2 linked regions of the Tautonia rosea genome follow. The protein of the gene in region 1 interacts with the protein of each later gene in a pairwise test. Links are inferred from orthologs where the notes say so. Each region holds a gene or a part of one and is shown on either strand. Other genes may lie near its edges.

Region 1 (15,329 bases):
TGCCCGGATAGTCTCGCAGATAATAAGGACGCAACAGCAGCTCTCTGAGTTTGGCGGTATTGCGTTCAAGGTTGATCTCGGAGTGACATCCGCCTTCCAGATAATCCAAGGCAAACCCCGGAATCCGCCGCCGGGCCCTGCGGCGGAGAAACTCGACAGAGGGGACCTCGGATGAGAAATCGTTATCAGCGGACATGGAGGAGGACTCCTGCAGAGGGTCCATTCGGACATTGCGTCGGGTGGCACTGGTGACTTCACCAGTGTACACCAATTGCCGGCGTTTCCAGACTCGGCGTCCTCCTGAAGGGACGGCCATCACGCGCCGCCTCGGGAGGTCAATCGCGGCGATCGTGGTTCCGTCGTCGGGCGATGCGGAGGATGATCCTCCTGTTCAGGGAGCCCGAACACGGGTGCGGACCCCTGTGCCACCCAGCCGTCCATCACTGATCCGACTTGTGCCTCCCGACCTGCCAGTTCGTCGTGAAACGCTCTGTGAACCCCTCATGTTGCGAGGCCTCGCCCTCGAGCTCCCCGTATCCGTGCAGGGAGTGAACGCCGTCACCCGACTGCACTTCCTCCGATACCCAGTTACCTGCGCTGAAGGAAACGCCCGTCCCAGCCCAGGTCACGTCTTCTTCGCGCGTCCAGATCGACCCGTCTTTTCTGACAGATCGTTCGCTGAGCTTGCCCTTCCAGTCAAAGAGCACAGACATGACGCCCACGCTCGCGGTCTGCGCCTTTCCCGTCTCGGGATCGATTTCGATGACGAGGTCGAAATCGGCATCCGGTTCCTTGCGCACGTTCACGCCCCGAAGCGTCATCTTGCTCGTGCTGCTCTCTCCCTCAAAGGCGTGACGGGAGAAGCGACTCTCGCGTGCCCGAAACGAAGAGATTGTCCATGACTTCAGCGAGTAGTACTCGGTGAGTTGCGCGGGGACGTCCGGTGAGTCAGCCCTGCTGTAAAGGGCGTCCTCGTATTCAAAGGTCGCGTCAATCGTCGCCTCGATTTCGACCTTCCGCCAGGAGGAGTTTTGTTCGTCTTCGCTGAAATGGGCAAGTGTATGCGTATTGGTGATTCTGGCTCGTGCGTCTCCCTGTTGGCAGTCGCCCACGCCGATCTCCACCTTGAGAACGGGAATCGAGACGCCCCCTCCGGAAACCGATGGGAGCTCCGACGAGGCGATGACCAGAGCGATGTCGTGGAAGTCCTCTTCGTTGAGGCAGAACGTGCGCTCTTCCCGGCCGGACCAGTCCTCCTCACGGCCCTCTCCGTCGGGATCGATGATCGCCTGCACGGTCAATTTGTCATTGGCCGCGAAATCAGTAAGGTCGAAACGAATACTGGGCGTAATGTCCGGATGCTCGACTTTGTTCTCATAGCGATAGAAGACGGCCGACAGTGGGGGGAGCCAGATCGGCTCGGTCGGCGGTTTGTCGGCATCGAGTTCTCGATGCCGTTCCTTGTGAAACGTGTAGATCTTGTACGATCCTTTGCTGTCGACATAAGATCCTTTGTGAGGTCCGATGTCAGAGTTGCGCAGGCAGTAATCCTTGAAGCACTCGTCAAAACCCATTTCGCCGCTCGACCCCCGCCGCGCTTCATTCTCAATGGCCGTCAGCGCATCGAGATGTCGGCAGGCCTGCCAGATATTGCCAATGATCTGGTTCCCGAATTTGTGGCTGAGATAGGTAGGAAATAAAAACACATCTCCTTCGGGCCAGGTCCGCTCCGCCGTCAGCATCCATTGCGATGCGTCGCGAAAGTCAAAGTGCTTCATGATGTACCGACGCTCACCCGGCTCCAGATCGTCCTTGATGAAGTCGGTCGCCCAGATAGCAGTCGATTCCTTCCACCATTTTTGCTCGTCGGGGTCGATGGCATTCTGAAAGGCGTGGAACAACTCGTGCGCCAACTTCTCAATCATCTCGTCGCCGACCAGGTGACTGCCAATCTCGATCCACGAAAACCCTTCGCCCGATGCCAGCTCTCGATAATGGCACGCGCCTCCTCCAACTCGGTGAACGTAGATGTCGAGTCGTGCATCACCCCCATTCTCCGGCACATCCTCGATGTCGCTCGGGGGACGAGTGTGCAGCAACTCCTCAAAACGCTTGAACATCGAGTGTTCATGAATGACGTCCATCACCCTCAGCGCATCGTCGGGGCGGTTCACCGACCACACTCGAATGGGGTAGACGTCGCTGTCGCACGAGACCCAGTCGAGTTCAGGATTCTCAACCGTGGGCCGCTCCATCTGGATCGCGTGCGAGATTCTCACCGGAATCAAAAACAGCGCGGCGAGAATCAGCGCCACCCGTCCTGAAGCAGCATGGAGAAGCGTCCGTTTCGTTGCACGGAAGATGGCGATTGGGTGATTCATCGTTGGCCCTCCTCGAAACAGGCCTCGGTGCGGATGCAGCGCACTCAAAGGAAAGGGCCGCAAATCGCGTGCCTCGCAGAGAACGCGACGGGGTGGCCGGGCAGCGCGACGGGTGGCCGGGGGAAAGTGAGGCAGAGCGAAACGTGCCCCGGTGCCGGAGCGAATCCCGGAGCACGCCATCGGCTTTGCACCGGCCACTCGTGGTGGCCATGCCAAATTCCCCATTTCGAGTGACTGCCGCGGCCTCCGTTTTCGATGATGTTGTCATGGAGGATCTGCCGATCTCGTTTCCCCCTTCCCTGAGCGGTCGGCTCGGGACGTCCTCTTTGGCAACCTGAGATCATACTCCCCTGCTCCCGCCATCGCGCACCAAGGGGCGCACCCGAAGCGCACCAGGGGGCACTCGGAAGCGCACCAAGGGGCGCACCCGAAGCGCACCGAACAGCGCACCAACGGGCGCACCGAACAGCGCACCCATCGGCGCACCCGAACAGCTCGTTGAGGGATAACCCCCCTTCGGTCAGCCGGATGGCGAGCCGACCGTTGAGGGGAGTTGGTCGTTCAAAGCTTTGTTGTTGCAAGTGGTTACGTCGTTCGTTCCTCGCGTTGCGAAACGAACCCATCGCCCCCGAGTCCGCCCTGCGAAACGAACCCATGCTCCGAAGTCCCACGCACGAAACGAACCCATTCCCACCAAACGCACCATGACGAAACGAACCCGTTCTCCCCAAACGCGCCGTGACGAAACGAACCCGTTCCTCCCGCATCTCAACCCACCCAACCGTCTCCGTTCCACCGATTCCTCTCAATCCGTGTTCCATCCGTGTTTCATCCGTGGCGTAAAACCTCCCACCCCTGCCCACGAGCCCGACGTAACCCCTTGGCAGCGGGCCGACTCAGCGTTGTGGACGGCAAGGATTTCGGGTACAATGGGTCTTCACTCTTGTTCACCACGCCAGGGCTCCAGATCGCTGGCCCCGGATCGCCCCGACGGGTTGAGGGATCGTACCAACCGTGAGCACCGCATCGCCGACCGAAGGGCACCTGCCGACCCCGCCGCTGAACATCGAGGACGAGCTCAAGGAGAGCTACCTCAACTACGCGATGTCGGTCATCGTCAGCCGGGCCTTGCCCGACGTCCGCGACGGCCTGAAGCCCTCGCAGCGCCGGATCCTGGTGGCGATGCGCGACCTCGGCCTCTCCCCCGGGGGCGGCACGAGCAAGTGCGCGGGCATCGTCGGCGAGACGATGAAGCGCTACCACCCGCACGGCGACAACTCCATCTACCCCACCCTGGCCCGCATGGCCCAGTGGTGGAACATGAGGCACCTCCTTGTCACCGGGCAGGGGAACTTCGGCTCGATCCACGGCCTGCCCCCGGCCGCCATGCGGTACACCGAGGCGAAGCTGAGCCCCGTCGCCGCCGAGATGCTCGAAGACATCCAGCTCGACACGGTCGACTTCCAGCCGAACTACGACGAGAAGTTCTCCGAGCCCCGCGTCCTCCCCTCGAAGTTCCCGAACCTTTTGGTCAACGGCTCGGGCGGCATCGCCGTCGGCATGGCCACGAGCATCCCGCCCCACAACCTGGGCGAGGTCTGCGATGCCCTGGTCGCGATGATCGACGACCCGGAGATCGACCTCGCCGGCTTGATGGAGCACATGCCCGGCCCCGACTTCCCCACCGGCGGCACCATCTGCGGCCGTTGGGGGATCATGGAGGCCTACCGGACCGGCCGAGGGCGCATCACGCTGCGGGCCAAGTACGAAATCGAGGAACTCCGCGACGGCCGAAGCCAGATCATCTTCACCGAGATCCCGTACCAGCTCACCAAGGAAATGCTCCTGAAGAAGCTGGCCGACCTGGTCAACAACGCCCGGATCACCGGCGTCTCCGGCGTCGACGACCACAGCGACCGCAAGCAGCCGGTCCGGGTGGTGGTGACGGTCAAGCGCGGGGAAGACCCGAACGTCGTCCTCAACCAGTTGTTCCGGTATTCGCCGCTCCAGGACACGTTCAGCGTCATCATGCTGGCCCTGGTCGATGGCCGGCCTCGGACCTTGCCCCTGAAGGAGATGCTCCGGCTGTTCCTCGAACACCGGGTCGTCGTCATCCGCCGCCGGACCCAGTACCAGCTCCGCCAGGCCCGGCAGCGGGCGCACGTGGTCGAAGGCTTGCTCATCGCCCTTCATTATATTGACGAGGTGATCCGCGTCATCCGCTCGTCAGCCAACCCGAGCGAGGCGAGAGCCCGCCTGATGGGCCTGGAAGTCTCCGACCAGATTCTCCGCCGGGCCCTCGACAACCCCGACGCCCAGGCCACCGGCCCGCTCACCCGCAACCAGGCCGACGCGATCCTCGCCATGAGGCTCCAGCAGCTCACCGGCCTCGAAGCCGACAAGCTGGCCGACGAGTACCGCAAGCTCCGCGAGGACATCAACCGCTACGAGGCCATTCTCGCCGACGAACGCCTGATCTACGACCTCATCCGCGCCGACCTCCGCGAGCTCAAGCAGAAATACGCCAACGCCCGGCGCTCGGAACTCTCCAGCGAGGAACTCGGGGACTTCGACAAGGAAGCCCTGATCCGCGAAGAGTACATGGTCGTCACCATCACCAACGCCGGCTACATCAAGCGACTGCCGCCCAGCACCTACCGGGCGCAAGGCCGAGGCGGCCGCGGGATCTCGGCCACGAGCACCCGCGAAGGCGACTTCCTCGAACATATGTTCGTTGCCTTGACCCACGACTACATCCTCTTCTTCACCGACCAGGGGAAGGTCTACTGGCTGAAGGTCTACGACGTGCCCGAGGTCAGCCGGACCGCCGCCGGCCGCGCCGTGGTCAACCTCCTGCAGCTTGACGAGGGGGAACGCATCACCGGGTTCTTGCCCGTTCGTGAGTTCGCCGAAGACGAATATCTGATGATGTGCACCCGTCGCGGGACGGTGAAGAAGACCCCCCTGACCGCCTACAAGCGGCCTCTGGGACGCGGCATCATCGCGCTGGGCCTCGACGAGGGGGACGAGCTGATCGCCGTCGGTCGCGTGAAGGCGGGCGATCATGTCTTGATCTCTACGAAGGACGGCATGGCGATCCGCTTCGACGAGTCGGACGCCCGGAGCATGGGCCGCACCGCCCACGGCGTCCGCGGCATCAAGCTCGAAGGAGACGACGAGGTCGTCAGCATGATCGTCGCCAACGGCCAGGACGACCCGGCCAGCCTCTTGACCGTCTGCAACAACGGCTACGGCAAGCGGACCGCGTTGACCGAGTACCGCTCTCAGAATCGCGGTGGCAAGGGACTCATTGATATCAAGACCACCGAGCGCAACGGCCCGGTCGTCGCCATCGCCAAGGTCGTCGATGACGACGAGGTGATGATGACCACCGTCGGCGGCAACATCATCCGCACGAGGGTCGCCGACATCAGCACGATCGGCCGCAACACCCAGGGGGTCCGCCTGATCCGGATCGAGGACGGAGACTCGGTCGGCTCACTGGCCAAGCTGCCCGAGGAGGAGCTGAACGGCTCCAACGGAGACGAGACCCTTGATGAGTCCGACGGTGCCGAGGCCACCCTCGGCGACGAACCGTCTCCCCCCGCCCCTCGCGAAGACCATATTCTCAACGACGGCGTCGGCCCGGCCGAGGCGAGCGATCATATCGACGACCTCGACGCCGATGGCGAGCCCGACCGGGAGTGAGCGATTGAGCCCCAACCCTCCCCTCCCCTCCCCTCCCCGCCCCGATCCGAGGGGATCGGGGCTTGATCCGGTCAGGCCAGGCCCGGCCAGGCCCGGCTCAGCGCCGCCCCCCTCGGGTGGACCGGGAGGTGGGCGGGGGCTTGAGCGCTTCCTGAAGGCATCGGGAGCCGTCGAGCAGCCACTCGCCGTTCTCTCGGGTCCAGTAAAGACTCAGGCTCAGCGCGTTCTTCGGCCCGTCGTCGGACGCGGCACCGCCGCTGGTCGGATCGGGTCGGACAACGGCCAGGGTGCCGAAGCTCCAGGCCTCGCTTGACCCCTCGTTCATGATGGCTCCGTCGGTCGCCACATCGCCCCGACTGCGGCGGGCACCCTCGTAGTTGAGCTTCGGCCGCATGGTTTCGTGCCATTTGGCCAGATCGTCCCCCGTGCCGGGCTTGGCCAGCGCCTGGAGTTCCGCCAGCTTGTTGTCGACGAACAGATCGGCCACCAGCGCCGACCGGCCCTTTACGTCGGTCGGCGTGCCGAGCGAGCCCAGCACGCTCGACGCCCCGTATCCAACGGCCGCGACGACCACCAGGGCCAAGACCCCAATGCGGACCGGCTTGGGGATGTCTTGGATCATCCGGCGCACGTCGAAGTCGAAGTCGATGGCGGGCCCGGACTCCGCCTTCTTCCGACGCCGGCCCTTCTTCGGGTCATTCGGATCGCCGAGGACGATCGACCCCGTCTCATCCATGTAGAACATGGTGCCGCACTTACGGCACTTCAGCCGGCTGTTGAGCCGGTCGAGCGGGACTTCGCCCTGGCTCCCGCAGTTCGGGCAACTCATCGGGATCATGGGGACCGCCCTTCGCTTCTCGGAAAGACTCCAATGCCATGCAATCACGCGGGAAGACGACCAACGTCCCTCGCGGTTTCCGACCGATTCCGTTCGACCCGACATGAGGGGTGGCGTGGTCGTGACTGTGCATCCGAGGGTCTCGGAAGACCATGCCACCGGGAGATCTTTACTGGCAGACCCCGCCAGGCTCATCTCATTGTATCGGTTCGATCGGCTCCGGGAAATCGCCCCGATCTGGGGAACTCGACTTCCCGAACTCGGGCACACCCCTGGATGGCTCGGCCGCTCCGCCTGGTGGCCTCGGAACGAGCCCGCGTCCACCCCTCGCCGGTCTTCGAAGGATGGGTGCGAAGGGCGAGGCCCCACCGGCCCGATCGCTCGCGGCCCGGCTTGATATTCGGCCCACAGACGCGGGGGAATCGGGGGCAATCGGCGTGCTTGGCTTGTTCGGTGGGGCGAGGGTGATTACCCTTTGGCAACGGCTTGTTGGGAGCAAGGTGGATCGAAGGGAGTCGAGGGGAGAAGCCGCCATGCGAGCGCTGATTTCCGGCATCACCGGCTTTGTCGGCGGCCATCTGGCTGAGCATTTGCTTGAGCAAGGGGACGTGGTGGTCGGGCTTTCCGCCTCGGGCCGATGGCCGGACGCAACCGCCCATCTGGCCGAGGCGGTCCGGCTTGAAACGTTCGACCTGCTGGCCGATTCGGTCGGGTCGCTCGCCCGGATGCTCTCTCGAAAACGCCCGGAGGCGATCTACCACCTGGCCGCGCAGGCCAATCCGCACGCCAGCTTCGACGACCCGAGGGCGACCTGGGACCTGAACCTTGGCGGGACGCTGACCTTGCTCGAAGCGATCCGAACCGCCGAGCTGGACGCGAAGCCCCGGGTCGTGCTGGTCGGATCGGGCGTCTCCTACGGCAACCCGAGCCCCGAGGACCTGCCCGTCAGCGAGCGCTGCCCCCTACGGCCGAACAACCCGTATGCCGCGAGCAAGGCCGCGGCCGACCTGCTCGGCATCCAGCACTGGCTGGCACACGGCACGCCGGTGGTGATCGCCCGGCCGTTCAACCACGCCGGGCCGAGGCAGGAAGACCGCTACGTCCTGAGCAGCTTCGCCCGCCAGGTGGCCGAGGTCGAGCGGGGCGACCGTCCCCGGATCGAGGTCGGCAACCTGCAGGTCGTCCGCGACTTCACCGACGTCCGCGACATCGTCCGCGCCTATCGCCTGCTGGCCGAGTCAGGCCGACCGGGCGAGGCGTACAACATCGGCACCGGCCGCAACGAGTCGCTTGCCAGCTTGCTCGACATCCTGCGAGGGCTGGCCGCTCGTCCGGTCGAGGTGGTGGTTGATCCGTCCCGAGTCCGGCCGGTCGATCAGCCCTTGCTGCTGGCCGACGCCTCGAAGCTCCGCGCCGATACCGGCTGGGAACCGCGCTGGACCAGTGAGCAGACGCTCGCCGATATGCTCAACTTCTGGCGAGCCCACCTCCCAGCCGCGGCCTGACGCCTGGTACAATCGGTCCTTGCGTCTGCCGTCTGTCTCCTCACGAACCGATCAAAAAAAGGTTGCAAGAATCGCTTGGGTCGAGCGAATAAGCATTCCTGGACATCAACGATCGCACCGCTGAGTGGCGGTGGTGGCTCGATCCGGAGGCAAGTCAATGACGATGAAGGATGACCTGTCTGCAGATGATGATGTGATGGGTCAGAAGCCGGGAGCCCTGGGCATGGGCCGGGCTCGGTCGTTTCCGCTCGGGCTCGCGCTGGGCCTGGTGATCGGCGGGATTTGCACCTCGATCGTCCTTCGGGACTCGGAGGAATCAGCCGCCATTGTGGTTGCTCCCGTCGAGCGTCCGAACTCTCCCGTGAACCGCGTGACGTACGTAAAGATCACGCCGGGGATGTCTTCCTGGGAGGTCGAGGACATGCTCGGCTCGGGTGAGGTGATCGCGGAACAGGGAATCATCGTCGATGAGAAGGGCCAGTACCGGAAGTGGGAGAACCTTGGCCGGCGCGTGTCCAACTCCTCGGGAACCATGTCTGATCACGACGGCCAGCCAAGGGAAGACGTGCGCAGGACTGTCCGCTGGTCAAACGGCAAGCGGATGATCACGGTGGTCTTCCAGAACGATACGGTCGTGGAGAAAATGGAGGAGAATCTCTACTGATCCGCGTTTTGCGTCGCCGTTGCTCGGTCGAGGAGGCGGTCGCGTCCGGGCCCCTGGGCCAGTTTCGTTCTGTTGCGAACTGGGGATCACTCCCCGGCCGAGTCTGCTCATGATCCTCAATCCGCTCCGACGACAACCGCTTCGCGCTCGACGTTCGGTCGGCCTGGTCGGCCTCTTTTACAGTGGGAAAACGGTCTTGCTGACCTCATTGATTGCGCACCTGCGCAATCATGATCCTGATCGTTTACCTCTGGGTTCTGGACCCGGTGCGCCGGAGATTACCCACCTGGGAGAACTCCCCCCGAGTCTTTGCTCCGAGCGTTTCGATGTCGACGACCACTACAACCGCCTGATCGAGTCCGACTGGCCCGCCAAGACTGACCGCCTGAACGAGTACCGGGCCGAGCTGGTCGTCGGGAAAGGAAGCTGGTGGACGACCGACCTGTCGCTCGTCGACCTGCCGGGGGAACGGCTGGCGGACATGGTGATCGCCTCGCACCCAACGTTCGACGGCTGGAGCGACGCCGTGCTGGGTGTCCTGCGGAACGAGGCCGAGTTCGCCCGCATTGCCCGACCGTACCTGGAGACGGCGTCGCGAGCCGGCGCGACCGAGGCCGAAATCCTGGCCGCTTACCGCACCGTGCTGGCCACCTTGCACACGCGGTTCATGCCGTTCATCTCACCGTCGAGCTTCGTGCTTGACCCCGAAGGAGTGTCGCTCGACGCGAGGCTCGGCACCGATCGCCCGGCGACCGAGGCCGATCGGATCGCGTTGAAGGCTGAGCGAGGGGTCTGTGGCCTGGCACGCTCGGAGCAGTTCGCTCCCCTGCCCCCGGCAGTTCGGGAGCGATCCCCCGCGCTGGCGTCGACCTTCGCCGGGCGTTACACCCGCTACCGAGAGGCGGTCGTCTTGCCCTTCGCCCGAGCGCTTGGCCGATGCGATGACCTGGTGGTGCTGGTGGATGTGACCGTCTTGCTCGAAGGTGGGCACGGGATGGTCAACGCCTACCGGGCGTTTCTGGAACAGGTGTTCGCCTCGGTCGATCCGGGGTTCACGCCCGCGAAACAGGTGGTGGACTGGGGGCTCTGGACCCTCTCGTTGTTTCAGGCAAAATATGCTCATGTACGTCGAGTCGTGTTCGTCGCCACCAAGGCCGATCGCGTGGTCCGGGACGACCGCGACCGCCTGCTCGACCTGTTGACGCAACTGACCCGGCCGATCATCCGGCCGCACCAGGCGAGGAAGCATCTGACGGTCGAGCATGTGATTGTTTCCGCCGTTCACTCGACCTGGACCGAATCGGGCGACCCGGCCGACACGCTCCGCTACAACACGCCGAAGGGGGAGGTCCGGACCACCGTATCGCGGCTGCCCGAGCAGTGGCCCGACCAGTTCGAGGCGGGCCGTTTTCGTTTCCCTCGGCCCGAGCCTGCCTTGCCTCGGGCCCGCGTGCGGGTGCCGCCTCATATCAATCTTGATCGGTTGACGCGATTTTTGCTTGATTTGAAATAATCATTCGTCACTGAGAACACCGATTGAGAATGTCCCTTCTCTTGAGAAGGAGCTTGTCATGAGTCGTTCCTCGGGCTATGGCCCATCCTCCGGAATTCCCGGCGGCGAGGGGGGGGAGCACGAATCTGGTCCCGCCCCCGAGACGCGGTCGGAGCCGATGTCGAGTCCGACTTCCGAGCCAGAATCCGCCACCGAGCGGCATTCGCGACCGATCGACTCCGGCATTCCCGTCCCCGTGCTCGATGAGTCGATGGTCGGCCCGACTCGCATGTTCGTCGAGGACTTGCCGCCGATCGACGACGACGAACCGATCGTTGAGGAACGTGATCGCCCCTGGTTGGATCGCGGGACCGGGGTCTTGCTCGTTGTGATGGCGACGACGGTCCTCTTGCTGGTCGTGGCCTCGCAGGCGGCGAGTTTCCTGGCGGCCTTGGCGGTCTGGCCGCCGGTGGTGCAGGCGATCGGCTACGGGGTGGCGGCGGTGCTGGGGGGAATGTTCGCGATTGCGATGATCGGGCTCGTGTGGAAATATGTCACGCTGCCGATCTCGCCGGGCGTCCGGGTTGATCGGGCCGATTCGCTGAGTCATCGCCGGTCGCTCCAGATCCAGGGGCGGCGCAACCGGGCAATCGCCAAGCGCCAGCTCCTCGAATTCCTGAAACGCTATCCGACCGATCCGCGGCACGGACGCTTCTTGAAGTCGATCGCCGGTCCCGAGATCGCCCAGCGTCTGCTCATCCAGCGCAACCGGCTCCTGTCGCACGATGCGGCGACCGATGACGACTGGGTCCGCGAGTTCGAGGCGCGTTTCCTCGAACCGCTGGACGAGGCGGCTCGATCGCTCGTCAAGCGTCATGCCGTGGCCGTCGGCGTGAAGACGGCAATCGTGCCGAGTGGGTTCCTCGATGGGTTGATCGTGGTCGCCAACGCCTATCAACTGATCGGCAGCCTTTGCCGATTGTACTGCCTGCGAGCCGACACCTGGTCAACGGTCAAGATCACCGCACATGTTTTTGGCAACACGTTTGTCGCCGCCCGCCTGGAGGAGTTCACCGACCAGGCCGCCGACGCCTCGTTCGACCAGATGCACGACCTGATCCATAGCCAACTCGCCCGGGGGGTGCTCTCTCGCCTTTCCTCCGGCGTGACTCAGGGGACGGTCAACGGCCTGCTCCTGCGCCGGTTCGGCCGTTATGCGATCCGAGCCTTGCGGCCGATCCGGGGGTGAGCAGCGCGGCGAGATTCCCCGCGTTTGGCCGCGGTCAAGTCATTCTGATCCAATGAATCAGCGGTCGAATCCGGTTTATTCGACGAGGGGAGACGGATGGCACACTTGACAACGATTTCGGGGACGTATCGCGACGGTGTGATCGAGCTGTCGGAACGTCCGGCGGGAGTCGCGCCGGGGGCTCGGGTGCTGGTAATGTTCCTGGACGATGCCTCGATCACCCCCGAGGAACGCGAGGCCCTGCGTCAGGAAGCCTTTGCCGACATGCGGCGGGGGATCGATCTCGGGGGGCCTCCCTACCCGACCCGGGAGGAGCTGAAGAAGTGGACCCGATGATCCTGCGCCGGTGATGGTTGATACCAATGTGGTGGTCTACGCGTATGATCCGAGTGACCTCGCGAAGCACAAACAGGCTATAGAACTTCTCGCGGCACTTTCGGAGCAAGGACGACTTGTGATGAGCGTCCAGGTGTTCAACGAGTTTAGTAATGTCTTGATGAGCCGATGCCGGGAGCAGCCGCTGGCCTCGCCTGAAGTCACAATCATCCTACGACGGTTGCTGATGATTGGAAAGGTCTTGCCCTTGACCGCATCCATGACGCTTCGTGCCCTCGACGCCATCCCCCGGCATGGCTTCTCGTTCTGGGATGCGCTGGTCTGGGCTGCCGCCAGGGAGCATGGGGCGACGACCCTGTACACCGAGGACTTCCAGCACGGCCGAGAGATCGAAGGGGTTCGCATTGTGAACCCCTTCGAGGCGGCCCCGGCCTGAGGTGGGAGCGTGTTGGGTCAGGGGGTCGGCTTGGTCGCGTCTCCGGCCTCGGGGGGAGGGGAAGCGCCTTCGTCGTTGAGCAGGTCGTTCAGGAGATCCTGGGAATCGACGGTCGTCCATGTGCCTCTGTCGCTGCGGAAGGTGTGGATGCGGCTGCCGTCGCGGACGGTGACGGCGCCGGCCTCCAGCACGGGGGAGGCGGAGGTCGGGTCAGAGAGTTCCAGGCTCGCCCAGCGATTGGATTGCATGCTGAAGGCGTACACGAAGCGGCCGAGGTGATAGACCGCCGTCTCGGGATTGACGATCGGCGAGGCCTTGTCTGAAACGGGCTCGCTCAGGTCGAGGGCATACCACGTGTTGTTGGTGGTATTGAACACTGCGACTCGCCGGATCTCCGGCCCTTCCAGTTGCAGTGCCGTCAGGTAGGCGTTGTTGATCGGGGTGATGCTCAGGGGCAGATCGGCCGAGGCCGGCAGGTCAACCCTCGCGGTCTGGCCCGAATGCGTGTTGCGGACCGCGACCCGATCGCCCGAGGGGGAGATGGCCCAGAGGTATTCGTTGATCTTGATGAGCGCGGGCTCGGTGCTCCGGACGGTCGATCCCGGCCCGGTCGCGGCCGAGGGCGTGTCCGAGGGCGATTTGGGTTCCGCGTCTTCGACGTCGTTTTCCATGTCCTCGTCCTCATGGACGTCGTCCTCGGCGTCCCCGTTTTCGGGGGCATCCGGGAGGAAGGTGATGGACCGGAGCTTGGAGGGGTCGAGGGTCAAGGGGCCGAGGTTGGTGGTCATTTTCAGGGGGCCGTACAGTTGGAGCGAGCCGGCCAGCTCCTCGCCGGAGGCGGCGACAACCGCGCCGGGGACGCTCACGGTCCATCCTCCGTTCGGCATCACGTACATGTTCATAGGAGGGTGCCCCTCCGGAATGTCGAAGCGGACGATTTTGAGCTTCTCCGGGGGGATCTCGTAGCCGCCGAAGTCACTGTCGATGGCGATCGGGCCGAGCCGAAGCGGGCCGGACACGCGCTTGCCGGTCAACGCTTCGACCTCGACCATCCGCTCTGAGAGTTCCGGGGGCTCCTGGCCCATCATCAAGCCGCCCATGCCGCCACCGCCCATGCCGCCGAACTGGCCCGAGGCGGTCCCGGGGATCAGGACCAGGGTGGTCATCGCGTAGGCCAGGGATCGCAATCGGGGTGGAATCATCGGAACATCCTCGACAGAACCGGAGGATCATCGGGAGACGTGATCGGCACGATTGGCCGGAAGGTCATCCTATCGAGGGTGGTTGCTCGGCATCAATCCATTTCTTCCTGATGAAATGATGGAAAATCGAGGCGTTTTCTGTCGGGGGATCGTTCGCGAGAATCGGCGCAATCCGAAGAATCGCTCAATTCGAGCAAGGACTCGGGCCGAAGATCCGAGATGAGCCGGACTCGTTGCCGGGCGCCTGGACTGCGATCGGAGGCCGATTCCGAGCGACAGGATCGGAACAAGGGCGCGGCGGGCAAAGACGGGTCAGGAGGGGCTCGGGGCACGGAAAACGCCGGGAGCGGGGTGCTTCGGATGACTGCGATCGGGTGGAAGCGAAGCGGGGCGGTCGTGGGGCGTCCGGGCAAGGCGGCTCGCAGGAAGAGGGCGCTGACCGGGGCGGTCGAGGCGTTGGAGCCTCGGGTCGTGATGGCCACCTTCATGGTCACCAGCGCCGCCGATACCGGGCCGGGGACGCTTCGGGATGCGATCACGCAGGCGAACCGGGTGCTCCGCGAGGCGCATGTCATCAGCATTGCGCCGGAGGTCTCGGGGCCGATCGTGCTCAACAGCGCCTTGCCGACGCTCGTGGGGGAGGTGGAGCTTTCCGGCCCCGAAGGGACTCAGGTGGCGATCGTTCGGAGCAACGCTCCGGACACTCCGGAGTTCCGGCTCCTGACGGTGGGCAAGTCGGCCAAGGTCACGGTCAATCGCCTGGCGTTTTCGGGCGGTCAGGCCCAGTTCGGCGGCGGCATTCTGAACGATGGGCAACTGCTCTTGATGGACAGCGACGTGTCGGGGAACGTCGCTGGGGCGAAGGGAGGGGGGATCTACAATACGGGGGCCATCACGATCGGCGCGTCGTCGATCCGGGACAACGTGGCCGAAGGGGTGAGGTCGATCGGCTTCGGCCCGGCGGGGATTGGCCGGGGCGGAGCGATCTTCAACTCGAACAGCCTGACACTTTCTTCCAGCTCCGTGACTGGCAACTCGACCAACCGAGAAGGCGGAGCGATCTGGAATTCCGGCTGGACGAGCATCAACACGAGCCTGTTCGCAGGGAACTCGGCCGAGGCGTTTGTGGCGGCTCCCGGCCGGGTGCCGATCGGCCGGGGCGGGGCGGTGTACAACACCTCGGTGCTTCATGTGAACGGCAGCACCCTGACCGACAATCTCGCCAACCAGCAAGGGGGAGCCGTGTACAGCAACGTCACGCGCCCCCGAATCGAACCGTCGTCGATCACCTCGTCGATCGTGGCCGACAACGTTGTTGACGATGTGTTCGTGCGGTTCGGGCCGTTTGAATTTCGGGGACCGAACCTCGTGGGGAAGGTCTCAGGGAGGACGACCGGCACGATCTCGATGCCCGGGGTCGATCCGATGCTCGCTCCGCTTGGTCTCTATGGCGGGTCGCTGCTGGCCCGACCCCCGTTGCCAGGGAGCCCGGCCATCGGGGCGGGATTGTTCAACCCC
Region 2 (15,254 bases), on another replicon or contig:
GCCGTGAGCAAGTCGTAGGCGTGCTCAATCGGGTCGAGGTGGTCCACCGCGGTGTTGAAGACGGCCCGGACGCCGGTCGGCCCTTGATAGAGCATCCTTCCGCCAGGCATCGGGGACAGTCCGGCCGCCAGTCGGTTGCTGAAGTCGATGCCAAAGCCCAGCGCATGGCCGATCTCGTGCACGACCGTCGAGAGCAGGTCGAATTGATCGGAAGGGCCGCCGACCAGGAACGTCGACGTGGCGGCCCTCGCGAATTCAAGGTCGTCGGCCGGGGTCGGATCGACGTACCAGCCCCGGCCGCCGCCGTCGGCGTCGAGCTGGATCGTCGCCTCGAACGGCCCGCTCGCGTCGAATCGGACGGTGGCCAGGCCGAGGGTGTCTCCCATGTCGAGCGTTGAGAAGGCCCCGCCCTGGAAGGTGATCCGCATCGTGTTGTCGGGCCGTTGGATGTCGAGGATCAAGGCTTCCCAGATCGCGATGGCGCGGTCGATCACCTGACGCTCGGCGGCCGAGAATCGATCGGTCGCCGTTCCCCGGTTCACCCAGTCGATCTGGAACGGCGGTCGGCCGGGGCCGGGGCCGGGGGGAGGGCTGATCGGCTTCAGGGGCATCGCCGGAGGGGGGATCGGGATGCTCTGTGCCGTGCCCAGCACGACTCCAAACGCCCCCGAGCCACTCGACGGCAAGACCGCGAACCGGCTAAACCCCTCGACCGGGCTGAACCCATAGACGGCGATGTCGGTGATGCCGTCCCCCTCCGCATCCAGTGGCACCGGCTGATCGTCGAACCCGCCGAAGGGGACGGATCGGCCCGAGGTCCCCTCTGACGGCAGGATCGCGAACCGCCGGAATCCCTCGACCGGGCTGAACCCGGCCACCGCCAGATCGGCCCGACCGTCGCCCGAGTAGTCGCCGATGGCCGGCAGGTCGTCGAGCCCGCCGAACGGTCGCACGATCAATCCCGTCGGATGCTCGGCGCTCGGGCCGCCGGACAGCACGATCTGAAACCGGCTGTAGCCGTCGTTGCCGCTCGGGCCGTACACGCCGAGGTCGTCACGGCCGTCGCCGTCGAAGTCACCGACGACCGGGACGTCGCCCGCCGATCCGATCGGCCGCATGATCACGCCGTTCGGGTGTCGGTCGCTCGGCCCACCGGAGAGCAGGACGGCGAAGCGGTAGTTTCCGTCGTTGGGGCTGAAGCCGAAGACGGCGAAGTCGGTGATGCCGTCGCCGTCGAAATCCCCCGCAACCGGCCGATCCGCCGCCCCTCCAAACCCCTGGAGAAACGCCGATCCGCCGCCCGAGGGCAAGATCGCGAACCGGCTGAACCCATCAACCGGGCTGAATCCGAACACCCCCAGATCGGCCCGGCCATCGCCGTTGTAGTCTCCTACCACTGGTCGATCCGCCGCCCCACCGAACGGCTGCTGCAGCCACGGTCCGCTGGATTGCTCGACCGTGAACGTCCCGTATCCCTGGCTCGGGCTGAACGTGTAGACGGCAAAGTCCGATCGCCCGTCGCCGTCCACATCCGCCGGCACCATTGCCGACAACAGCACCCGGTCGTCCAGCCCCTCAACGCCCAACCGGGCTTCCCCCGTCCGTTTCCGGAGCTTCCGAGTCCGTCGTGCAGGGGGAAACATCATCAAGCACCCATCTCCGGAGAAGCTCCCTCAAGTTTCAACCATTCTTCCCCTCCGTCAACCTCCCCCGCAACCCCTGTTGCCGAATCGCCTCCTTCAATCCACACAACCGTCCCGACCCTCGGCTGTCCAGGGTACACCATCGGATTCTGGCACCGGAGACGGGGGGAGGGGACCTCGCGCAGAGTCGCAGAGCAAAGAGTGAGCAGGGCGTTGGACAAAGACCTCATTTCTCCTCTGCGACTCTGCGCGAGGGTTCTTCTCCAGGTTTCCAGAAACCCCTGGCGCGCCCAATCTCCCAGCCCGCCTTGAGGCCGGTTGAGTTTTTTGATATTCTTCCATTACTTGAGAACCGCACCCTTGATCGAGAAGGATCGCCGCGGCATCGCGGGTCGGATCAACAGGTCGCGGGATGACGGATCCTCAAGAGAAGGGAAGCCAGGCTGCGCGGAAGCGGCCGGGCAAGGACCCGAAGTCCAGGGCGGGGCTTCTCCATGAAATTAATTATTTCTTCCTTTAATTATAAAGGAAAGACAGGCTTTCGTCGTGAAAACGACGCTGCCTCGAACATTATTGTTACCGGGCAGCCTGATTCTTCAACCGACCTGCCCGAATTCAGTTTCCCAATTAGCCAAAACCAGACGCTCGAAGTTGCTCAAGTATTCGGGATAGCATACATTAATGCGACCCAGGAGGCTGGAGCGTCAGACATGACGTTCGATCACTTCGCGAACTTCTTGGAAGCCGCAATCAAACGGCAACCTCGGGTCGGCTAATCCGATCACCAATAGCCCGCATTCGGGGGTGGCTGGGGTCGTGTCGACCCCAGTCACTGGAAGGATCGCCATCCGGGCCGACTGGGGTCGACACGACCCCAGCTACCCCTTCTGATTTGCCTGCGACAGACCTCAAGGAATCTTCATCGATCTCCCTCGGCGAGTGCATTGAGGTGCTGCACGGCTTCAACCTAATCAAACATCGCTACGCCGAGACAACCTCGCTGTCCCGCCATGAGCACGAAGCATCATCCCCGTGAGATCGCCTTCGAGGAAGGCTCCGGCAACGTCTTTGCCGACCTCGGCTTCGACAACGCCGAGGAACGGTTCGCCCACGCGAGGCTCGGGGCCTGTGTCACGCAAATCCTGACCGAATCGGGACGGTCGCCGTCCGAGATCGGCTCGCTTCTTCAGCTTGCCCCGAGCGAGGTCGAGCACCTGCTCGACGGCCATTTCAGCCGGTTCTCGACCGACGCCTTGCTCGCCTTCCTCAAACGGCTCGACCGCAAGGTCACGATCCGGATCACGCCGCACCACCCCGGAGAGCCGTACCACGACATCGCCCTTGGCCCTTGACCGGCCGTCAGCCCGCCTTGAGGCCGGTTAAGTTGTTTGGTATCATCGAGTTCTTCGGAATACTGCCTCCTGGGCCAAGCGAACGCGTCGCGGCGGCGAGGGTCGCATCGACGGGTCGGGGGGTGATAGATTCCAGAAGGGAAGCCGGGTCGCGCGGAAGCGGCCGGGCAAGGACCCGAAGTCCAGGGCGGGGCGTCTCCATGAAATTGCTGTGCGACCGCGAGCAGTTGCTCGCCGCGTTCGGGGCCGTCGGCGGCGTGGTGCCGGCCCGGAGTCCCAAGCCGATCCTTCAGAACCTCAAGCTCGACGCCTCGCCGAACCAGGGGTCAACCCTGATGGCGACCGACCTGGAAGTCGGCATCCGCTTGAAGGTTCTGGGCGTGAAGGTCGATCAGCCCGGCTCGGTGATCCTTCCCCTGCAGAAGATGGGGCAGATTCTCCGCGCCAGTACCGGAGACGACGAGCTGGCCCTTGAGGTCGAGGGGGAAACCCTGGTCGTCCGCGGCCACCGCTCCGAGTTCAAGCTCCCGGCCGAGGACCCGAGCCTCTTTCCCGACCCGCCCGACTTCCACGCCGAGACCGGCTACCGGATCTCCCCGGCCGATCTCCGACGCGCCATCCGACGCACCAGCTTCGCCACCGACCCCGACAGCACCCGATACGCCCTGGCCGGCGTCTTGATGGAGCCGGGGCCGGAGTCGATCACGATGGTCGGCACCGACGGCCGCCGGATGGCCCGCCAGATCATCCCCTGCGAGCCGGAAGGCAACGCCGAACCCCCGAACCAGGCCCCGGTCGTCCCGGTCAAGGCCCTTCGCCTCATTGAGCGCAACCTCGACGACGACGAGCCCGCCCGGATCGCCGTGCAGGACGGCACGGCCGTGCTCGTCCGGACCGGCCGCGCCGTCATCTACAGCCGACTCGTCGAGGGCCGCTTCCCGAACTACAAGGCCGTCATGCCCAGCAGCTACGAGTGCCGGATTCCGTTCACCGAGGTCGACCCCTTGCTCTCGGCCGTCGAGCAGGCGGCGATCGTCACCAGCAAGGAAAGCCGCGGCGTCGACTTCCAGTTCGGCGACGGCCTGCTCAAACTCGCCAGCCAGACGGCCGACATCGGCGAGTCGCATGTCGAGCTGCCGATTACCTACGACGGCAAGGACGTGGCCATCACCTTCGACGCCACCTACCTGATCGAAGCCCTCAAGACCCTCGACCCCTCGCAGCCGATCGCCGCCGAGCTGATCGACCACAAAAGCGCTGCCGTGTTCAAGACCGAAGACCAGTATACTTATGTTGTCATGCCCTTGAACCGCGACCGCTAACGATCGGTGCTGCGGGGCCAAGGACGAGGCGGGCGGAGCGTGCCCCATCCGCTTGCCAAATGCGGGTTTGAGACGTTACAATGAAAAAGCGTACACATCGAGGCAGCCCCGAGGGAGGTGGAGGTCCGACCCCCCTTTCCGAGACGCTCGGCTCGCTGTTCGCGGCCCGAGGATACGCCCGGACCCGGGCCCTGAGCGAGCTGGAGGCCGCCTGGGAATCGGCAGTCGGACCGGACCTCGTCGCCCGGACCCGCCTCGGCAGCGTCCGCCACGGGGTCCTGAGCGTCACGGTCGCCCACCCGACGCTCCTGGAGGAACTCGCCGCGTTCCGCAAACCGTCCATCCTCGCCACCTTGCGGCGCGAGGCTCCCGGGACCCCGGTCCTCGACATCCGCTTCCGGGTCGGTCCCGTCGAATCGTGACCGCGCTCGTTCGCCCGGCGATCGACGACGCGTTCGAACCGGACCGAACCGCACCGACCTGAACCCCGCCTTGCCTGTTGCTTGCTTGCTTTTCCGCCTTTTTGAGGTTTGGTGATGGCCCTCAACTCCGACGGCTCGATCGAGACTCCCGAGGCCCCGACCACTCCCCCGGGGCCGGACGGCGACGGCTCCCAGGCGCTCGGCTACACCGAGGAGAATATCCGGGTCCTCGAAGGGATCGAGGCCATCCGCAAGCGCCCCGGCATGTACATTGGTGACACCACCACCCGGGGGCTCCACCACCTGATCTACGAGGTCGTCGATAACTCGATCGACGAGGCGATGGCCGGCCACTGTCGCGCCATCGACGTGACGATCCACGCCGACGGCTCGGCCTCGATCGCCGACGATGGCCGAGGCATCCCGGTCAAGGACCACCCGAACTACCCCGGCGTCAGCACCCTCGAAATCGTCCTGACGAAGCCCCACGCCGGCGGCAAGTTCGACCACGCCACCTACAAGGTCTCCGGCGGTTTGCACGGCGTCGGCATCACCGTCGTCAACGCCTTGAGCGAACACCTTGAAGCCGAGGTCCACCGCGACGGCAAGGTCTGGCGGCACGAGTACAATCGGGGCGAGGCCCAGGGGCCGATTCGGGCGACCGGCGCCACCAAGCGCACCGGGACCCGCATCCAGTTCCTGCCCGATGCCGAGATCTTCCCCGACATCGAGTTCGACTACGACACCCTCGAAAAACGCTTCCGAGAACTCTCGTTCCTCAACCCCGGCGTCCGCATTCGCCTGACCGACGAACGGGGCGACGAGCCGAAGCAGGACGAGTTCTACAGCGAGGGCGGCCTGGCCGAGTTCGTCTCGCACCTCAACCGCGCTCAGAACCCCTTGCACGAGCCGGCCGTTTTGACCGGCCGCGACGACGAGCGCGCCGTCGAGGTCGAGGTCGCCCTGCAGTACAACGACAGCTTCTCCGAAACCGTCGTCACCTACTGCAACAACATCCACACGATCGAGGGCGGCACCCACCTGACCGGCTTCCGCGCCGCCTTGACCCGGACGATGAACGCGTACCTGAAGGCCAACGCCCCCGCCAGCCAGAAAGGGCGCAAGGACCTGACCATCTCCGGCGACGACTTCCGCGAAGGCCTGACTGCCGTCGTCTCGGTCCGCGTGCCCGACCCCCAGTTCGAGGGGCAGACGAAGACGAAGCTCGGCAACGGCGAGGTCGAGGGGATCGTCGCCAAGGCCGTCAACGACTCCCTGGCCGCCTACCTCGAACAGAACCCGAGCGCCGCCAAGAAGCTCGTCGCCAAGGCCGTCCTTGCCGCCGAGGCCCGCGAGGCCACTCGCAAGGCCCGAGAACTGGTCCGCAACCGCAAAGGGGTGCTCACCGGCGGCGGTCTGCCCGGCAAGCTGATGGACTGCACCAGCCACGACCGGGATCACTCCGAGCTGTTCCTCGTCGAGGGCGACAGTGCCGGCGGCACGGCTGAAGGGGGCCGCGACCGCCAGTTTCAGGCCATCCTGCCGCTTCGGGGCAAGATCCTCAACGTCGAGCGTGCGAGGCTCGACAAGGTCCTCGGCAACGAGGAGGTCCGCAACATCATCACCGCCGTCGGCGGCGGCATCGGCGAGGAAGAGGCCACCGACAAGCGCCGCTACGGCAAGATCGTGATGATGTCCGACGCCGACGTGGACGGCTCGCACATCCGCACCCTCCTGATGACCTTCTTCTACCGCCAGATGCCCCGCCTGGTGGCCGAGGGGCACCTGTACGTCGCACAACCGCCCTTGTATTTGATCACCTCTCGAAAAGAACGGCGCTACGTGCAGACCGAGGCCGAGATGCACGCCATTCTCATGGGCAACGGCCTGCACGACGCCACCCTCCGCCGCGTCGGTCCCGGCTCAGACACTGCCCCCCTGACCGCCGACGGCGACAAGCTCCGCGCCCTGGTCGAGATTGCCGCCGGTCTGGATAACGCCCTGCGCGCCTTCGGCCGCCGCAACCTCCCCATCGGCGAGTTCCTGGGCCGCGCCCACCCCGAAACCGGCCTGCTCCCCTTGTTCCTCGTCCGGCAGCTCGAAGCCGATGACATCTACCTCTCCTCGGCCGAGGAGCTGGAACGCTTCACCCGAGAGCACGCCCCCGAGTCGCTCGACACCGCCCCTGTCGTCGACACCGATCTTCCCTCCGCCGTTGCGGACGACGACGCGGCCGAAGCTCCCGAAGCGTCGCCCGAGGCTGAGGCCGACGCCGGCAGCACCCCGTCCTCCGTCGATCAGGTCCCGTTCCGGATCATCGAGCTGAGCGAGGTCCGCTCGCTCAATAAGTGGCTCGCCCGGCTCCGCGACGAGTTCGCGCTGGGGACCGACGTCCTCCTTCCCGTCGAGGTCACCGGCGACGAGCCCCCCCCGCGCTTCATCCTCGACCGCGAAGGGGACGAGCACCCCTTGCTCGACCTCCGGGAACTTGTTCCCACCGTTCGAAAGCTCGGCGAGCGCGGCCTGAAGATCACCCGCTTCAAGGGGCTCGGCGAGATGGACGCCGAACAGCTCTGGGAGACGACCATGGACCCGAGCCGCCGCACCTTGCTTCAGGTCCGCCTCGACGACGCCGCCGCCGCCAACGACCTGTTCACCACCCTCATGGGAGACGACGTCGAGCCCCGCCGCGAGTTCATTGAGAAGCACGCGCTTGAGGTCAAGAACCTCGACGTTTGACGCGGACCCGTTTGCACCGGCCCGTCCGGTTCGATGACGCACCGGGCCGCACCTGCGCGGCTCTGGTGCCTCGGCTCCTCGGAGGTTGCACCACTGTGACGCGGCGTCTGCTGGCCGTCGGACTGCTCGTTGCCGTGGCGGGCTTTGCCTACGATCTCATCTTCGCGGGAATTCCGTACCCGGATCCGACCCCGGAGATGGCGGCCCGATACCGCTTTCATTCCCGGATTGCCTCGGCACTCGAACTGTCCGGTGCGGCGGTCTTCCTGGTCGGTGTGCTGTTTCTCTCGGTCATTGCGTTGCGAGTAGCCTGGCGGAGGACATTCTCCTGAACGCTTCCCTTGGGCAATCTGAGACGCTCACTCACCCTTCCCAGCGCTTCCTTAACCGCTCCAGGAGCGGCTCGTACAGCTCCTTCCCCCGCAGCGCCTGCCGCCAACGATCGGGAATCGCCCCGATCCCGTCCCTCAAGCCCGCCAGCCCTCCGGCCACGCAGGCCGTCGTATCGGTATCATGGCCAAGCGCGATGGCGGATTTGACCACGCCTTCATACGAAGGTTCGTCCATCGCCAGACGGCTCGACCGCAGGCAATCGACCACGTAGCCGGTCCCCTTGCCCGAGGGGGGCTCGTCGGGCCGGATGGCCCCTTCGAGTTCGAGCATCAGGAGCGACTCGTAATCGCAGAGGGTCCGCATGGTCCGCACCGCCTCGCGCCAGGGGTCGGCCGCGCCGTCGAGGATCCGCCGCGCCCAGAGGCAATACAGCGCACAGCATGCCTGTGATTTCATGTGACCATGCGTCACTTTCGACTGCTCGCACGCCAGGTCGATCAGCTCCACATCCGTCCCTTGATGCCAGAGCGCCAGCGGCAAGACGCGCATCAACGAGCCGTTGCCGTTGTCCCGCTCGCCATGCGGCCCGGCCATCGCCGCCGGAATCCCCTCGCGAAGGTTCTGCAGGGCCCGGCTCGTGGTGATGCCGATGTCGAACACCATGCCACCCACGGCCATGAAGCCATGCTCATACCAATCGAGCAGCTTGCGCCCCAGATCCTCCAGATCCAGGTGCCCGCAGTCGAGCAACGACGCCAGGAGACAGAGCGCCTGCGCCCCGTCGTCCGACCACGTCCCCGGCGGCACCCCCGCATGAGCCCTCCGAAAGCCTTCGGGCGGCTCCATCTCGATCGCCTCGATCGGTGGCAACTCCCCCGGCGCGTGGAACTCGTACGGCACCCCGAGCGCATCGCCCACCAGAAGGCCGATCAGCCCCCCTTCCAACCGATCACGCAGGCCCGGCGGCGTTCTGGTTTCCATGGCAACCCTACTTCGATCAAGCCGTGGTTTCTCGCGACACCCTCGCGAGCTCGTCGAACCACCCTATCACTTTAGGTCGGTCGTTTGCGTTCTTCGCTTGTGTTCCGATCATCGCCAAACAACGCAGACCCGCTCGCGAGGAAAACGACAATGCCCCACCACCAGCAAGCCGGCAGTGAGGCATCGAGGAGTGTCGGTCGCGTTCGGAAGCGAGCGGTCAGGGTTGGCCCATCAGACGGTGGTGGCCGTCGATCGGCGGCGCCGGATCACCTGAGCCGCACCGATCGTCGCCACGCAGCCGAGAGCCATTGCCAGGGTCGAGGGCTCGGGAACCGCGTTCACGCCTTCGGACCCCTCCTCGTCGTCGTCGTCAGGCGGCTGAAGGATTCCAAAAAAGCTCGGATCAGAAAGAGAGGTCCCGTACTGGAATTTCACGCTCTGAATGTGGGAGAGACTGAACCCACTCCCCACCGTGATCGTGAACGTCAGGGTATCCCTGACCAGCGGAGTTTCATTGACGGCCTTGTTGCCGTTGCCTGAGTTGTACCCGGCGTTGATCACGCCGAAGTTGAAGCCTCCCTTGCCTTCTCCGGTATTGACGATATCGCCGTTGAAGATTCCGAACCCGGCGGTTCCGAGGCCGTCGGACGGCTTGAGCTGCCAGCCCCCGAGCGTCCCGGTGAAGTCCTTCTTTGAGCCGTCGACCGCGAGGTTCGGGTTGGCCGGCCCGGAATAGTTCACCAGTTCCGAGGCATACGCCGTCAGCAGGTTAAAGGGATTCGGCGTCGGGTTGATGTCGACCATCAGCGCCGTCAGCACACTGCTCGGCACCGTCTGAGAGGTGCCGTAGGTCTGAGACGACGTGTTTTTCAGAACAATTGAGAGCGTCGAGCCGCTCAGTGTGAACTCGGCCGAGGCGGCGAGTTCATGATTCGCCGAGACATTCGTGCCCGAGCCCACATACAGGCCCGCCTGACACCGCTCGGAGGCTATTGTGAGCATCACCAGGGCACCCCACAGGGCACCTCGTCCGCGCAAAACCATCGAAGAGACTCCCCAAACGGAGACGTCACCGTGCGTCATTGCAATCGTCGCCGTCGTGGCGATCTTGCGCTCGTTCCTATTCACTCGAAGCGTCTGAGAAGCGCCGGACAACGCAAGCCCTCGCGTCAGTCCGACAACTCCGATCAAAAGGTCACCCTACTCAGGCTCAGCCACCCTCGAACCCGGAGAGTTCTTGCAAGGGTGCATTGGCTGTGCCCATCATTTTCGAGTTCGGCCCCGACCGATTCAAGAGCACCCGCTCCAAACGTTCGCGAGATGTTGCCAGGACACACCATTCCCGTCTCGTCTTCGCAACATCACATCCGTCGCACAGAACAGAACCAGCCCGGCCCGATCGCTTTCGTGGAGATCTCGGACCAGGCTTGCTGGATTTGCGAAGTGAACCACGTCCAGGAATGAAAGCCGCGTTCACTTCGGAACACTGATTGAGCGATGGGGGGGATCGCCTTCCGGAACCGTGGTCGGCCTTCGGAGACTTACGCCGTTGCCTTGCGCGCCCTCAGGCGCTTCCGTCCCATCATCCCCAGGCCAATCAGCCCGCCAAAGGCGGCCATCGCCAGGGTCGAGGGCTCGGGAACGACCCCGAATCCGCCTTCGGGAGGCAGGAAGATCATATCCTGGTTCGCTTGAGTTTGTGCACCACCCACGATGGGGGGATAATTGATGAAACCGGCGGCCGTCGTCTGGCCATTGCGCTTCGCGACAATCGCGTTGGCAAGCGCGATCGCCCGATTTGCTCCAGCGTTGGTTCCCCCGGTGAAGGTCAGGTTGGATTCACCATACGCGGCCAGCCAGATCGCAACCTGGATGGCGGCTTGAGCCTGAGCAGCATTCAGGTTGCTGATCCCGGTGATGCTGGAAAACTCCGTCTTCAACTCGGCCACTGTTTTGTCACCGTACGTCGAGAGCACCCAGCCGGCTGCTCCGATGTTTCGGGCTGCACCTTCGGCATCGACGGTCGAGGGCCCACCCGTCGTGCTGGTGACCGAGACCTCCGCCACTTCCTTCAGATTGCCGACGTTGTTGGTCGCCAGGTCAATGCAATAGGTGTCGAAGGTCGAGGTGGCCACGTTCGGGTTGCTCGGGTCCTGGAAAAAGCTTGTGGTGAACAAGCCCGCCCGGACGTTTCCCGTGCCAAAGGAAATGCTGCCGTTATTATACGTTCCATTCACCGTAACGCTATTCCCGCCATAGGTCGATTGGGCGAGAACCATTTGCCCCGCCTGCGCCGACTGCGCCGCGAGCGACGCCGCGACCAGGGCTGCCAGGCCAAGGAGGCCAAGGCCTCGGGATGGCCCCCGGGCTTTGGGCGCGGGGATGAAGGTGCGGATCATGACAATTCAGGTCTCCGTAAATCGCCTCGCGTCAGAGAGAGTCAAACAGGGAGGCCACCCAGAAACAATCCGCTCGGGCTCGCCCCCGATTGCCCTCGCAGACGGAGATCAGAACATCACCGGCCACCGCAAGGTGACCGGCAGATCAGGCACCGGCCTCGATGATGAAGAGGTGAGCCACGCAATCGCTCACGAGCCCTGCACCCACTCCTCCTTCGGAGCCGCACACCACGGCCACCACGGCCGAGCTTCTGGATTCTGGGCATGTTTTCTCGATCAAATCAAGACTCCATTCACCATCGAATGAAGCGAGCACCGCACGCACGCATATCCAGGCCGAAATCGCCTCGAAACTGGCTAGAATGAGCCGAACTTCTTCGCCGATACGTTTCGACAAATCATCGTGACCGGCTCGATCTGAAGTGCGCGAGCAACACACGTCGGCTCAGTATGCCCGACCGTGGGCGGCCTTCCAGGTGTCGAACAGGGCGCGGCACTCGTCGCGAAGGGGGCCGGGCTCGACAAGAAGGGGGCTGCCTCCCTGGCGGGCGAGCGAGGCGGCCGGCACGCCCAGCTCGGAAAATCCGGCGGCATCGGCATCGGCGATCGAGGCGCCAAAGATCACCCGATCGACGCGGGCCCAGTGCGAGGCGGCCAGGCACATCGGGCACGGCTCGCAGGTCGTGTACAGGGTCGTCCCCCCCAGGTCGATCCGAGCGAGGCTTCGGCAGGCGAGACGGATGGCGTTGACCTCGGCATGGGCCGTCGGGTCGGTGTCTTGCCAGACCGTATTGTGTGCCTCGGCCACGATCCGACCGTCCTGCACGATCACCGAGCCGAAGGGAGATTGCCCGCTCGCAATCCCCTTGCGGCAGATCTCCACCGCCCGGCGCATGAACGCCTCGTGATCCATCGTCCTCATTCCCTTCTGGCGTCCGCCAGACGCCCCAGGTTCGCTCCTCGCGGGCCAACCCCGCTTGATGCCCGGACCTCGATCGAGGATCACCATACCGGATGCCGCCCTCATCGGTCCAGGAGACCGACACGGTGTTCATCTCTCCGGGATGGCCAAGAGGCAGTCATTCGGATCTCCGTCCTGCCGCCCATCTCGCCGGCCTCTTGCTCCTTCGTCGACTTTACGCGTCACGCCAATATCTTTCGCTACCCTCCGTCTCTTTTCGTTCTGAGAACGTAAAGAAGAGATCCAAGATCTTCTTCTTCTCCGGAGAGTCGGGTTCTCCATGTTCACCGCCACGGTCTCATGACGAGAACCTCTTGGCTCAGAAGAGGTTGCGGCTTCGGTTATAGCGTCCTTGCCAGGGGAAAACCCGTCAACGAACCTGTCGCGCTTTCCGGCATGAGCCGGGGTTTCCGCGTGTTGCCCCAGGCTGCCCCAATTCCCTGTGTTCACCCCTTGAGCGCAATCTTCAGGGGCGCGACGCGCCATCAACGGGTTTTCCCCTGCCCGGTGTTGACGGCCGGACGGCACATGCGATCACTATGCCTCAGAAGGCCCCGGGCCAATCGCTCGGGAGCTTGGCATTCGCTTTGCTCGACATTCCGGGAGATTCGTCCGCCCGGTCGCGGCCGTGTTCCGTCACGCTCAGTGAGGCTCGCTCGCGTGATCCCAACAACACTTCGAGCCGACCCAAGGTGGCTCAACCGGGCTATTCCACCGTTCCGTTCCGTCTCGTCAACATGAGGAACGCATCATGAGTTTGCTCTGGTGGGCCTTGATTGCGGCCGTTGTTGCAATCATTTCCGGCGCCCTTGGATTTACGGGAGTCGCATCCGGCGCGGCGACCATTGCCCGGGTCCTGTTCGGGATCTTCCTGGTGCTGGCGCTGGTCTTGCTGATGATGGCCTTGCTGGCCGGAGCCGCGGTTGCCGCGGTTTAAGAGCCGTTCGCCACGCCCCGAAGCCATTGCCTTCTCGGAAGCAAACGCAGGCCCCTCGAAGACTTGGGGGCACGGCCGTTGCATCTCGGGCTGCAACGCAACTTGCGAGGATCGCGTGACGCGATTCTCGATGGCAATTTCTGGAGTGTCGGTGCATTACGTGTGCGTCACTCAGCCTGCGGCCACCCTCGCCCCCCATGCGGGGACGAGGGACCGAAGGGCGATCTGTCACGGAATGGGCGGCTTACTGCACGACGATCGCGTCGACCTTGCCCGGATAAAAGGCGAGGTGGTCCTTGATGGCGGCGACCTCGACCTTGGGGTCCTCGTAGCTCCAGGCGACATCGTCGACCACCTGGTCGCCGATCGTCAAGCGGAAATAGCTTGCATCACCCTTGAAGGGGCAGTGGGTCAATCGCTCGGTGCGCTGCATGGCGTCCATCACGATGTCGTCGCGTGGAATGTAGATGATCGGCGCCATGCTGCCTTCCTTCAGGGCGAGCGCCCGGCGCGATTCGGCGATCGTTTTTTCTCCGAGGGTCACCAGGACTCGGCCGGCGATCGGCTCAATCGTGATATGGTGCGGGCTGCTCATCGGGTGCCATGTCCTTTCGGGAAACGCACGTGATCTTGGGGCGGATTGGACCTTTGGTGAGGACTCTCTTGCAGGTTTTAGGCCACCGGCAAGGTGACATGGCGGGGCCATCGGAGAGGAATTGACCGAATCGTTTTGACGTGCGCGGCGTCTCTGGAGTTTAATGAAGCACCCATCGATGCGCGGGTTCTCCGCGTCCCGTGTTGTTCCATCGAGCGTCCGATCCGAATCGGATCCCATCGCCACGGAGGAGACATCGCATGATCCAGACGCGCGCAACGAGCGTTCCGAGTCTCATCGGACCACTGCTAGTCCTGCTCGTGATCCCGGCTCCTCTCCAGGCGAGAGGAGACGATGCGACGCTTGCTCCCGAGGTGCTCGAACTTGGCCGAGATCTGTTCTCGCACCGCTGGATGCCGAACGACCCGAGAAGCCGAGGGGGAGACGGCCTCGGGCCGGTCTTCAATGCGCAGTCGTGTCTCGACTGCCACGACCGCGGCGGAATCGGCGGCGCGGGGCACTCGGCTCGGAATATCGACATCGCGTCGGTCTCGGGGCAGGAAGGCGTATCGGGAACGGGATTCTTTTACGCGTTCCGCATGAACATGGGGCCGAACCATTTCGAGTATCGGATTGGGACACCCCCCACCGCCGCAGCCAACGCAAACCGACGAGGGGCCGCCGCCGCCACTCCGCCGGCGAACCTGGCTGTGCTGGAGGCCATTCATCCCGGTTTCCGGGAGTCGCCGAGCGTGGTCTTGCACCGCTTTGGGACCGATCCTGATTATGGCAACTGGCGTGCTGAGGTCCCCGGTCGGCACGGCCTCGTCTCGGTCCGAATCACCCAGCGCAACCCGACGGCCCTGTTCGGCGTTGCCTTGATCGACGACCTGCCCGATGAGGTGCTCGAAGACGCTGCCCGCCGCTCCCGACGGGCCAAAGCGACCCGAGGCCGCCTGGCCCGCACCGCCGACGGCCGGATCGGCCGGTTCGGCTGGAAGGGGCAAACCGCGACGCTGGAGGAGTTCGTCCGGTCGGCCGCCGCCGGTGAGCTGGGCCTCGAAGTCCCCGGGCACTTCCAGGCGGCCGACCCGCGATTGCCCGGCATCGGCGCTCCGGGCCTCGACCTGGACCAAGGGGATCTCGACGCCCTGCTCACCTTCGTCCGATCCCTGCCGAGGCCGACCACGACCGTTGACGACGACCTGGCCACCCGGATCGAGGCCGGTGCAACCACCTTCCGATCGATCGGCTGCACGTCCTGCCACGTCCCGAACCTCGGCCCGATCGAAGGAATTTACAGCGACCTGCTCCTGCACGACATGGGCCCCCGGCTCGTCGATACCGGTTCGTACATCGCCTTCGGCGCCCGGCCGGCCGTTGCTCCCAATGCCGATGCCGACGCCTCCTCCCCCGCGAGCGATCACGAGTGGCGCACGCCGCCGCTCTGGGGGCTCGCGGACTCCGGCCCCTACCTCCACGACGGCCGAGCCCTGACGATCACGGACGCCATTCTCCAGCACGACGGTCAGGGGGCCGCCGCCGCCCGCCGCTTCTCGCAGCTTTCGAG

The links.
Region 2: the proteins of gyrA (region 1) and gyrB interact in binary tests that used the Escherichia coli proteins (3 or more experiments, as listed by UniProt). The link is inferred for Tautonia rosea from one-to-one orthologs.

Annotation. Positions count from the first base shown.
Region 1 is NZ_JABBYO010000010.1:57,204-72,532, forward strand. The notes cover bases 3,040-6,289. They hold gyrA (DNA gyrase subunit A), read left to right. Parts: upstream 3,040-3,395; coding sequence 3,396-6,089; downstream 6,090-6,289. Other genes in these bases: HG800_RS17960 (hypothetical protein), read right to left, coding at 6,187-6,289. In the rest of the region: HG800_RS17945 (alpha-hydroxy acid oxidase), read right to left, coding at 1-196; HG800_RS17950 (hypothetical protein), read right to left, coding at 441-2,381; more of HG800_RS17960, read right to left, coding at 6,290-6,927; HG800_RS17965 (GDP-mannose 4,6-dehydratase), read left to right, coding at 7,461-8,432; HG800_RS17970 (hypothetical protein), read left to right, coding at 8,590-9,096; HG800_RS17975 (YcjX family protein), read left to right, coding at 9,206-10,609; HG800_RS17980 (YcjF family protein), read left to right, coding at 10,668-11,837; HG800_RS17985 (hypothetical protein), read left to right, coding at 11,934-12,173; HG800_RS17990 (PIN domain-containing protein), read left to right, coding at 12,187-12,609; HG800_RS17995 (hypothetical protein), read right to left, coding at 12,627-13,811; HG800_RS18000 (choice-of-anchor Q domain-containing protein), read left to right, coding at 14,172-15,329. UniProt on the Escherichia coli protein: A type II topoisomerase that negatively supercoils closed circular double-stranded (ds) DNA in an ATP-dependent manner to maintain chromosomes in an underwound state.
Region 2 is NZ_JABBYO010000008.1:271,548-286,801, reverse strand. The notes cover bases 4,504-7,678. They hold gyrB (DNA topoisomerase (ATP-hydrolyzing) subunit B), read left to right. Parts: upstream 4,504-4,853; coding sequence 4,854-7,478; downstream 7,479-7,678. Other genes in these bases: HG800_RS16150 (hypothetical protein), read left to right, coding at 7,574-7,678; HG800_RS16160 (DUF721 domain-containing protein), read left to right, coding at 4,504-4,739. Outside these bases: HG800_RS16180 (hypothetical protein), read right to left, coding at 1-1,646; HG800_RS16175 (hypothetical protein), read left to right, coding at 2,138-2,419; HG800_RS16170 (helix-turn-helix domain-containing protein), read left to right, coding at 2,654-2,995; dnaN (DNA polymerase III subunit beta), read left to right, coding at 3,196-4,317; more of HG800_RS16160, read left to right, coding at 4,398-4,503; more of HG800_RS16150, read left to right, coding at 7,679-7,810; HG800_RS16145 (ADP-ribosylglycohydrolase family protein), read right to left, coding at 7,842-8,792; HG800_RS16140 (XDD4 family exosortase-dependent surface protein), read right to left, coding at 9,024-9,836; HG800_RS16135 (Cys-Gln thioester bond-forming surface protein), read right to left, coding at 10,334-11,191; HG800_RS16130 (hypothetical protein), read right to left, coding at 11,337-11,588; HG800_RS16125 (nucleoside deaminase), read right to left, coding at 11,637-12,104; HG800_RS16120 (DUF1328 domain-containing protein), read left to right, coding at 12,904-13,089; HG800_RS16115 (DUF427 domain-containing protein), read right to left, coding at 13,334-13,684; HG800_RS16110 (di-heme oxidoredictase family protein), read left to right, coding at 13,945-15,254. UniProt on the Escherichia coli protein: DNA gyrase negatively supercoils closed circular double-stranded DNA in an ATP-dependent manner to maintain chromosomes in an underwound state.